3 regions of the Pantoea sp. X-Soil-ISGK-421 genome follow, and region 1 is predicted to be linked to each of the others. Evidence: predicted binding sites of a transcription regulator. Region 1 holds the regulator's gene; each other region holds the start of a gene.

Evidence for each region. Region 1 encodes LexA, which represses DNA repair genes until DNA is damaged. Its sites were predicted from a motif close to TNCTGTATGTACATACAGNA; they were not measured.
Region 2: dinB (DNA polymerase IV) is a predicted target of LexA. The motif match lies at 1,555-1,574, and genes of this name have one in related genera.
Region 3: sulA (SOS-induced cell division inhibitor SulA) is a predicted target of LexA. The motif match lies at 1,420-1,439, and genes of this name have one in related genera.

Annotation. Positions count from the first base shown of each region.
Region 1 covers NZ_AP035979.1:376,532-379,641, reverse strand. Annotated here, with positions in the region: gene dinF (MATE family efflux transporter DinF) at 118-1,440, opposite strand; gene lexA (transcriptional repressor LexA) at 1,576-2,190, opposite strand; gene AC6I8K_RS01685 (diacylglycerol kinase) at 2,296-2,664, opposite strand; gene plsB (glycerol-3-phosphate 1-O-acyltransferase PlsB) at 2,792-3,110, shown strand, end outside.
Region 2 covers NZ_AP035979.1:912,230-915,339, forward strand. Annotated here, with positions in the region: gene AC6I8K_RS04080 (class II glutamine amidotransferase) at 1-629, shown strand, start outside; gene dpaA (peptidoglycan meso-diaminopimelic acid protein amidase) at 600-1,343, opposite strand; gene dinB (DNA polymerase IV) at 1,587-2,642, shown strand; gene pepD (beta-Ala-His dipeptidase) at 2,804-3,110, opposite strand, start outside.
Region 3 covers NZ_AP035979.1:1,485,293-1,488,402, forward strand. Annotated here, with positions in the region: gene ompA (porin OmpA) at 1-558, opposite strand, end outside; gene sulA (SOS-induced cell division inhibitor SulA) at 908-1,399, opposite strand; gene AC6I8K_RS06810 (TfoX/Sxy family DNA transformation protein) at 1,622-2,251, shown strand; gene yccS (YccS family putative transporter) at 2,248-3,110, opposite strand, start outside.

The DNA.
Region 1 (3,110 bases):
ATCAGGCGATATACCCACACAACGCGCTACTCATTTGCGCCGTATAAGGTAATTGTAGTAGCCGTTTCGTAGTTTGCAGAGAATTACAGATTAATCTGTAGTTTACGCTTCGCTTATTTAGGCATTGAACCAGCTATTACGTTGCCAGTGCCCACGCCAGATTACCCACAGCGAGAGCCCACGTAACGCGAGAAATACCGTCACCGCCAGCCATAAACCGTGGTTGCCCAGCCACGGCAGCGTCAATAGTGACAAGCCATAGCCGATTGCCGCTATCACCATGCTGTTACGCATTTCACGGCCACGCGTTGCGCCAATAAACATGCCATCCAGCAGATAGCACCAAACACCAACCAGCGGCAGAATCACTTGCCAGATAAGGTAGCGATCGGCCATTTCGCGCAGCGCTTCCAGTGAAGTCAGCATCGCCACTATCTGCGGACCCGTAAAGGCATAAATCAGCGCAAATATCACCGCAACAAAACAGGCCTGACGGCAGGCCGCATGCCAGATAAGCAATAATCGACTGCGATCTTTGGCCCCAACGGCCTCACCGGAGCAGGCTTCAACTGCGTAGGCAAAACCATCCAGCGCGTAAGCAGTAAAAGTGAGGAACATCAGCAGTACAGCATTGACCGCTACCACATCCGGTCCAATACGCGCACCAAGAATCGTGAGCGAGGCAAAACAGATTTGCAGCATTAAGGAGCGCAGCATAATGTCGCGATTAAGGCGGAACAGCCGTGCCGCATCGCCGCGCCAGCTGCTTTTTAGCAGAGTAAAGTGGATACCGCGCATTTTCAGCACACGCGCCACCATCCACAGCCCCACGCCCAGCGTGACATATTCTGCCAGTGCGGTTGCCGCCGCCGCCCCGGCCACGCCCCAATGCAGTTTGAGGACAAACAGCAGATCAAGCAGGATGTTGACCAGATTGCCAATGATCAGCAGCACCATCGGCGCACGTGCATACTGCACGCCCAGCAGCCAGCCGAGAATCACCAGATTGGCTAAGGTCGCAGGCGCACTTAGCCAGCGAATCTCAATGAATATTTTCGCCTGGTGTTGCACTTCCGGGCTGCCACCCATCAAGGCTGCAGCCAAACTGCTTACCGGCGTCCGCAGCACCATAAACAGCACACCAAAAACCAGCGCAATCAGCAGCGGTTGCGTTAAGGCGCGCGCCAGCGCGGTTTTATCATTAGCACCAAATGCCTGAGCGGTGAGTCCGGTCGTGCTCATGCGCAGGAACAATAGGAGCATAAAGATGAAGCTGGTTGCCGTCGTGCCAACCGCGACACCGCCCAAATAGATAGGGCTATCGAGATGACCAATAACGGCAGTATCCACCACGCCCAATAACGGGACGGTGATGTTTGAAAGGATCATCGGCAGCGCCAGCCGCCAGAGCGTTTTATCTGAAGAGGAAAACAGCTGCATTCGCCCATTCCGTTGTTTGCGGTAATCAGCGTAATGGCGCCAGAGTGAGCCGCAGAAAGAGTCACAGAGAAGTAAAACAGCAGACTGCGGTTAGCGCATGATACGCCACCGCAGTGGGTGAGGCTCAGAAACTGATTAGAGCCACTCGCCGTTGCGCACAATCCCGACAGCCAAACCTTCAACGGTTAGCGACTGCTCACGGGTATCAACGACAATCGGCTGAAAATCGGTATTTTCTGGCAGCAGATGAACAATCGCACCCTGCTTTTTCCAGCGTTTCACGGTGACTTCATCATCAATGCGCGCCACTACAACCTGGCCGTTACGCACTTCCTGAGTTTTATGCACCGCCAACAGATCGCCATCCATAATGCCAATGTCTTTCATCGACATACCGCTCACGCGCAACAGAAAATCAGCGCTCGGTTTGAACAGGTTAGCATCCACCTGGTAGTGGGCTTCGATGTGTTCCTGTGCCAGCAAGGGCTCACCGGCAGCGACGCGGCCAATCAGCGGCAGACCTTCGCTCGATTCTTCTTCCATCAACAGGCGAATCCCGCGCGATGCGCCGGAAACAATTTCAATTACGCCTTTACGCGCCAGCGCTTTCAGATGCTCTTCAGCAGCATTGGGCGAGCGAAAACCCAGTTGCGCAGCAATTTCCGCACGCGTTGGCGGCATGCCCGTCTGGTTAATATGGTCGCGAATCAGGTCATAGACCTGTTGCTGCCGTGCAGTTAACGCTTTCATCCCGCCCCCTGGTTGTTTATACAGTCGCTGTGAGTATATACAGGTATTGGCGAAATGAAAACCGTAACAGAGGGAAAAATCAGCGGTTTGATGAATCTGGAATCCCTATCTCAAATGCGTCCAGAGCAGCGCGATCCAGACGAACAGAGCCAGTAAGATAGTCAGTAATACGGCAGCCGATCCCATGTCTTTGGCACGGCCCGCGAGCGGATGTTGCTCTTGACCAATGCGGTCCACCACCGCTTCGATAGCGCTATTAAGGATCTCAACGATGATAACCAGCACCACCGAGCCAATCATTAAGATGCGGGCGATGGTATCTACATCCAGCCAGCAGGCCACAAGAATAGCCACCAGCGCGGCAACGGCTTCCTGCCGAAATGCGGCTTCGTGCTGCCATGCGGCGCGTAACCCCTGCCAGGAATAACCGGCGGCTTTCACTATTCTTACTAAACCGGTGACGTTATTTGCCATGTCTATGGAACCCTTGAACTATTTTGACGTCAATGTGAGGGCAGTTTGAGGCGGCAGAGCCACAGACCTTCGCTGCGCTTTCTGGTATGCTTGCCGCGCTTTGCTAACAAGAGGCTTAAAGTTGTCTATGTCAGGTTGGCGTAAACTCTATTACAAATTATTGAATTTACCACTCTCTATTTTGGTAAAAAGTAAGGTCATTCCGACCGATCCCGTCTCTGAGCACGGGATCGATCCGACACGTCCTGTGATGTATGTTTTGCCTTATGATTCAAAGGCTGACCTACTCACGCTGCGTGCTCAATGCCTGAAACATGATCTGCCCGATCCGCTGGCTCCGCTGGAGATCGATGGCACCCTGCTGCCGCGTCACGTGTTTATTCACGATGGCCCACGCGTCATTCCCTATTTCGTGGCAAATCCCGAATCGGTAAAGCTGTTCCACG
Region 2 (3,110 bases), 540 kb from region 1:
GCACCTTTAAAGATCCGCAGCCGAGCTATAACTCACCGATTGCCCGTTTGGTACAGGAATATCCGATCAAATCGCATTCGGTAGTCGCGCATATCCGCCAGGCGAATCGTGGTGAAGTGTCGCTGGAAAATACCCATCCGTTCACGCGTGAGCTGTGGGGCCGTAACTGGACCTACGCGCACAATGGCCAGCTCAAAGGATATCGACAACTGGATACCGGGCCTTTCCGCCCCATCGGTGAAACTGACAGCGAGAAGGCCTTCTGCTGGATGCTGCATAAACTCACCGAGCGCTATCCACGCACGCCGGGCAACTGGCCAGCGGTGTTCCGCTATATTGCCGAGCTGGCAGCGGAAATGCGTGGGAAGGGCGTGTTCAACATGCTGTTATCAGACGGGCGCTACTTAATGGCGTTTTGCTCGACCAATCTCTATTGGATTACGCGTCGCGCGCCGTTTGGCAAAGCCACGCTGCTCGATCAAGATGTGGAGATTGATTTTCAGCAGCAGACCACGCCAAAAGATGTGGTGACGGTGATTGCCACGCAACCGCTGACGGGAAATGAAACCTGGCACCGGATAGTGCCAGGCGAGTGGGCATTATTTTGTCTGGGTGAGCGCCAGGAATGATTTCGAGGCAGCATCCAGCGTCGAAATCGCTGGCGTGTTGTTCACCGCATATTGACCGGTTGCCGTCACGTTCACGGTGGGCGGCACACGGTACTTCGCAAAGTAGGCATAGCCCGGCTGCAGTTCACGCCAGAAGGTAATGTAAGTCGAATAACGGTGGCGCTGCATGTTGCTGTCTGTCATGCGGAATGGATAGATGTTGACCTGAATCTCCTGCTGACCATTACGCAGTGCGGCGTTGGTGTAGTTGAAGATCTCATCCATTGACGCATTGGTCATCGCGTAGCAACCAATCGATACGCAATCACCGTGAATCATTAAATAGTTACCGTCATAGCCTTTGGCGCGATCGTATTGGTTGGGAAAACCGGTATTAATGGCGCGATAAAAACGGCTATCAGGTTTTAACTGGTTTAGCTTGACGTTATAAAAGCCTTCCGGACTTTTGAAATCGCCCTGGCGACGTTTAGGCCCTAAACCGCCAGAGAAATTACAGATGCGATAGCTGTCCAGCAAACGATATTCATTGCCGATTTTGCCGTACAGTTCCAGCGTACGCTCTTCCTTGAAAATCTGAATAAATACAGGTGTACCAATTAATTGTTTCTTTAACTCTTTGCTCACCGGAGCCAGCGGTTGCGTAGGCTCGGGGTTAATTGCCCAGCTAAGGGCTGGCATAAGAATCATCGCAAGCAATAATGCGATTCTGCCCATTCTGTAGATACCTTGAAGTGAAGAGAGACGATGACGCTAAGCGTCCGGGTATTGCATTATCGGAAATATCCGCTATCGCAGCGCAACATTAACATTGTCTGGCTTTTAATCAAGCCGATGTCTTAGAAAATGGCGCGTTCCTAAAAGGAATACGACCCAATATTTGTAAACTTTAATCTCTCACTCAACAATTATTGCCGATATTTTTCTCTACTGTATACTTACCCAGTATTCGGAGGGCGTATGCGCAAAATTATTCATGTCGATATGGACTGCTTTTATGCAGCGGTTGAGATGCGCGACGATCCCTCTTTACGTGATATTCCTATCGCTATCGGTGGTAGCCGTGTGCAACGTGGGGTAATCAGTACCGCCAATTATCCGGCACGCAAATATGGCGTGCGCAGCGCGATGCCAACGGGCATGGCGCTCAAACTCTGTCCGCATCTGCGGCTGCTGCCTGGCCGTTTTGAGGCGTATAAAGAAGCTTCCCATCAGATCCGTGACATCTTCTCGCGTTATACTTCGCTGATTGAACCGCTGTCGCTGGATGAAGCCTATCTGGATGTTACCGATAGCCTGCACTGTCATGGCTCGGCCACGCTTATGGCACAGGCGATTCGCGCCGATATCCTGCGTGAAACCGGCTTAACCGCTTCCGCGGGTATTGCGCCGATTAAGTTCCTCGCCAAAATCGCTTCCGATCTCAACAAACCCGACGGGCAATATGTGATTACACCGGACGCGATGGCCGATTTTTTACTGACGTTGCCGCTGAGCAAAATTCCTGGCGTAGGTAAAGTCGCAACCAAAAAGCTGGAAGAGATGGGTTTGCGCACCTGCGCCGATGTGCAGCGTACCGATCTGGTACTGCTACTTAAACGCTTTGGCAAATTTGGCCGCATCTTGTGGGAACGCAGCAACGGCATCGACGAGCGAAATGTGGTGGTCGAGCGTGAGCGCAAATCGCTCGGCGTTGAGCGCACGCTGATGGAAGACATCCATAGCTGGGAACAGTGTCTGGAAATTATTGATTTTCTTTATGCTGAGTTGGAGCGCCGTTTAACGGCTATCAAGCCGGATAAACAGATCGCAAGGCAAGGCGTAAAGCTGAAGTTCAACGACTTCCAGCAAACCACACAGGAACATGTTTGGCCGGTACTGAATAAAGACGACATCATTGCGGTAGCGCGTCAGGCGTGGGATGAGCGTCGGGCAGGGCGCGGCGTACGGCTGGTGGGATTGCATGTCACGATGGTTGATCCGCAGCTGGAGCGGCAGTTGGTGTTGGGATTATGAAAATGCGGCATCAATAAAAAAACCGACCGAAGCCGTAATGCCGCTCACATAAGCAATAAATCGACGATATATGCTGGTGCGCATGAATGCGCACCCTACGAAAACTCAGCGAATTAAACGTAGGGTCGCCATTCATGGCGACCAATCAACAAAGCATAAATTTACGCTTTTTCGGGCACCACGCTCAGCAGCCCGGTCAGCAGTTTCCAGTACAGACCGACGCTCTCGATGTGTACCTGCTCATCCGGTGAGTGCGGGCCGGTGATGGTTGGACCGATCGAAACCATATCCATATTCGGATACGGCTTTTTGAACAGACCACACTCCAGACCGGCGTGAATCACCTGAATGTTTGGCGTTTTGCCAAACAGCGCTTCATAGGTTTTACGCGTCAGCGCCATCACCGGTGAATCGGCATCGGGCTGCCAGCCAGGATAGCCGCCTTTCGGTGCGCTTTTTGCGCCCGCC
Region 3 (3,110 bases), 1.1 Mb from region 1:
TGGACGTGCACCAACGGTACCTGCGTCACCGATGTTGTTAACCCACTGATAGTCCAGGCGAGTCGCCCAGTTTTTGGTCAGTGCGTATTCAACACCAACAGCAGCCAGCGGAGAAACGCCGGTGTCGTGGTCGCTGATGCGAACGCCGTTGTTGTTTTGAGTTGAATCAGCACGCCATACCATACCACCCAGACGGGTGTAGACATCGAAGTCTTCGGTAATTGGGTAGCTCAGTTTAGCGGCCAGCTGAACGCCTTGTGCTTTGAACGCGCCATTCACTTGGTTGCCTTTGTTAGGCATACGGCCCAACCAGTCGTAACCCAGCTCGAAGCCCAGGTACGGGTTAGCCTGGTAACCTGCGAATGCACCAGCACCCAGCTGAGATTCGTGAGTTGGACCATCGTTGTTCGCGTAACCGTTACCGTAGTAACCAGTATCGTGATACTGAGACCAGCCCAGTTTAGCACCGGTATACCAGGTGTTATCTTTAGGTGCGGCCTGCGCTACGGTAGCGAAGCCAGCCAGTGCCACTGCAATTGCGATAGCTGTCTTTTTCATTTTTGCGCCTCGTTATCATCCAAATAGGCAATGAGCAAAAAGGTTGCTCTTTGTGTTAATCCTTCGCCGGGTCTAAACGCTCGCTTTTGACTCTACCGAAAAAACGGAGGTTATTGAGCACCCTGGCGAGCTAAAGTCTACAACGAGATTGGAAACTTACAAGTATGATGTGACGCTGCGCAGCAAAAAAACAGGGATTTATACACACATTTTAACAAATCACATGGCAAAATCTTCGGTATTAGAAAACAAAAAAGCGTCTAAGCCATTGTCATAGCTGGCGGGAAAAGAATCAGTAGCTTAGATGCAACTTTTGCAAAAAAAATGCTGAGAAAATTCCTGGATTTACTTAATGAAACAAATCTGAGGGAATTTTTGTTGGGTTAGGTTGTCTGGAATGAGCAAATTGACGTCCTTGCGGACGCAAAATCAAACCGAGCGCTTCACCTTCTGCTGCAGCTTGTTCCAATTCTAAACGCTCTTCATCGCTCAATTCGTACGGAATCCAGGCAAGCACGACGCTGTAATTGCCTGTACGTAACGCCTTAACCATACTTTCAACGGTGTTAAAACGCTCAGATTCGGTGATATGCATACTCTTGTCTAACGGCAATCCCGACTGCTGCATCCAACTGCGATTCAGCTTATGAGCCGGCGTGAGCCACAACTGCCAGCGTGATTGCTCGCTCAGCTGTTTTAGTACCGGTAGCAGCATAAGTTGCATCATTTCTGGTTGTTCGCTGGAGCGCAGTTCAGTGATTCCACCCAGCGAAGGTTGCGTTAAGCTTGGTGAAGCGAAACGATGAGAACGATCAGCAGGGCCAGAGAAATGAGTACGCATAATTTAATCACTCAGTAATGAACTGTATGAATATACAGTAATGGCTTCCTGGATAAAGATCAACCTCAATTTCTGAAAACGCCTCGCAATTTCTGCACAAGTTCTGTCCCACATGCTTTTATTCATTGAACAGCTAAATCGTTTTTTTTATCTTCTAACCAGATGAATCTGCGAGCTTTTATAGGAAATTTCCCGTGCATGGAATCCAATGAAGGGGGCATTATGAAGAGATATAACCCAGTAGTTGAGCAATCAAAAACGCAGTTGGCTGCACTAGGCAAAATCGAATCGCGTACGCAATTTGGGGGTTACGCGCTGACTGTTGAGAGGGTGATTTTTGCTTACATCAATGAGGATGCACTCTATCTGCGCGCCAGCGAGGCGCTTCACGTCTACAACGCGCAGCGCTCTTTGGAACCGCTGGTATACCGTAAGCGTGGCGTGCCGGTGACCTTAAGCTACTTCAAGGTCGACAAACAGCTGTGGCAAGATCCAGAGCAATTACTGCATTTATCAGCCAGCTCTCTTCGTGCTGCGCAGGATGAAATTGCGACCAGACTTGTCTCGCTACGTTTGAAAGACCTGCCAAATCTGAGCCTGCGTTTGGAGTTGATGCTACATAAGGTGGGGATCAGTTCGGTGCAGCTGCTGTGTGAAACAGGATCGCGGCAATGCTGGTTGAAATTGCGCGCGGTGAATAAGCATATAGGGCTAAAAACGTTGCTGGCATTGGAAGGTGCAATTTCTGGACATCATGAAGCGGCATTACCCGGCGCAATCAGGCAGGAGTTATACGCCTGGTATCTCAAAATGCTCCGCCAACATGCCGCGGCGGAGCATTTACAACCTTAGTTATTTACGAGGCTACGACGCAGACGTGCAATTTCGGGCATCAGCGCAACCAACAATCCCAATTGCTGAATGACTAACGGTGCGCGTGCATCCGGGCTAATCTTCATTTCGCTCATGCGTTGCATAAGCACCTGCTGCATGTCTGCAGCTTGTGCATCCGTGACACGTTCGATTTGTAGCACATCTTCAATGAAGCACACCGCATCATCCAGTAAGGTAAGTAAGGTGCTATCCGCGAGACGCTCGCGGTGCGCTCCCAATGCGGAGATATAGCTGAGAAAGGAGTGGTTGAGGCATAGCAGCCGAAACGCATTCTCACGCAGCGGTTGTTGCAGCTTGAGTTCACCACTGATATTGGACACCACGGATGCCAGCTCAGCATCGGCGTTATGTGCATCGCGACGAGCTACGCGATAAGCGAGGCGATTGTCTTTCCCCTGATGATACTGCTCCATAATGGCATCAAGATAGCGGCAGTTAGCATCCAGCGTACGATCGGCGACGGCAGTAATTTTGCGGAAACGCCAATCTGGCCAAACAAAGGCGACGGCGAGCCATGCCAGACCGCAGCCCAGCAAGGTATCCACCACGCGCGGCAACGCCACTTCAAACCCTTCGCCCAGCAAATTGAAGCACAGCAGAACGAGTAAGGTGATAAACAACGTGGCTTGCGCATATTGAATCTGACGGAAAGCAAAGAACAGCACACCGCTCAAAACAATCAGCACCAGCTGACCTTCAATCGATGGCACCAGCCACAATACCGGCAGGCCGATGGCGATGCCGGCTAACGTGCCACCAATTCGCAACGCGAGGCGTCGTCGGGTGGCGTTGTAATTGGGCTGGCAGACAAACAGGC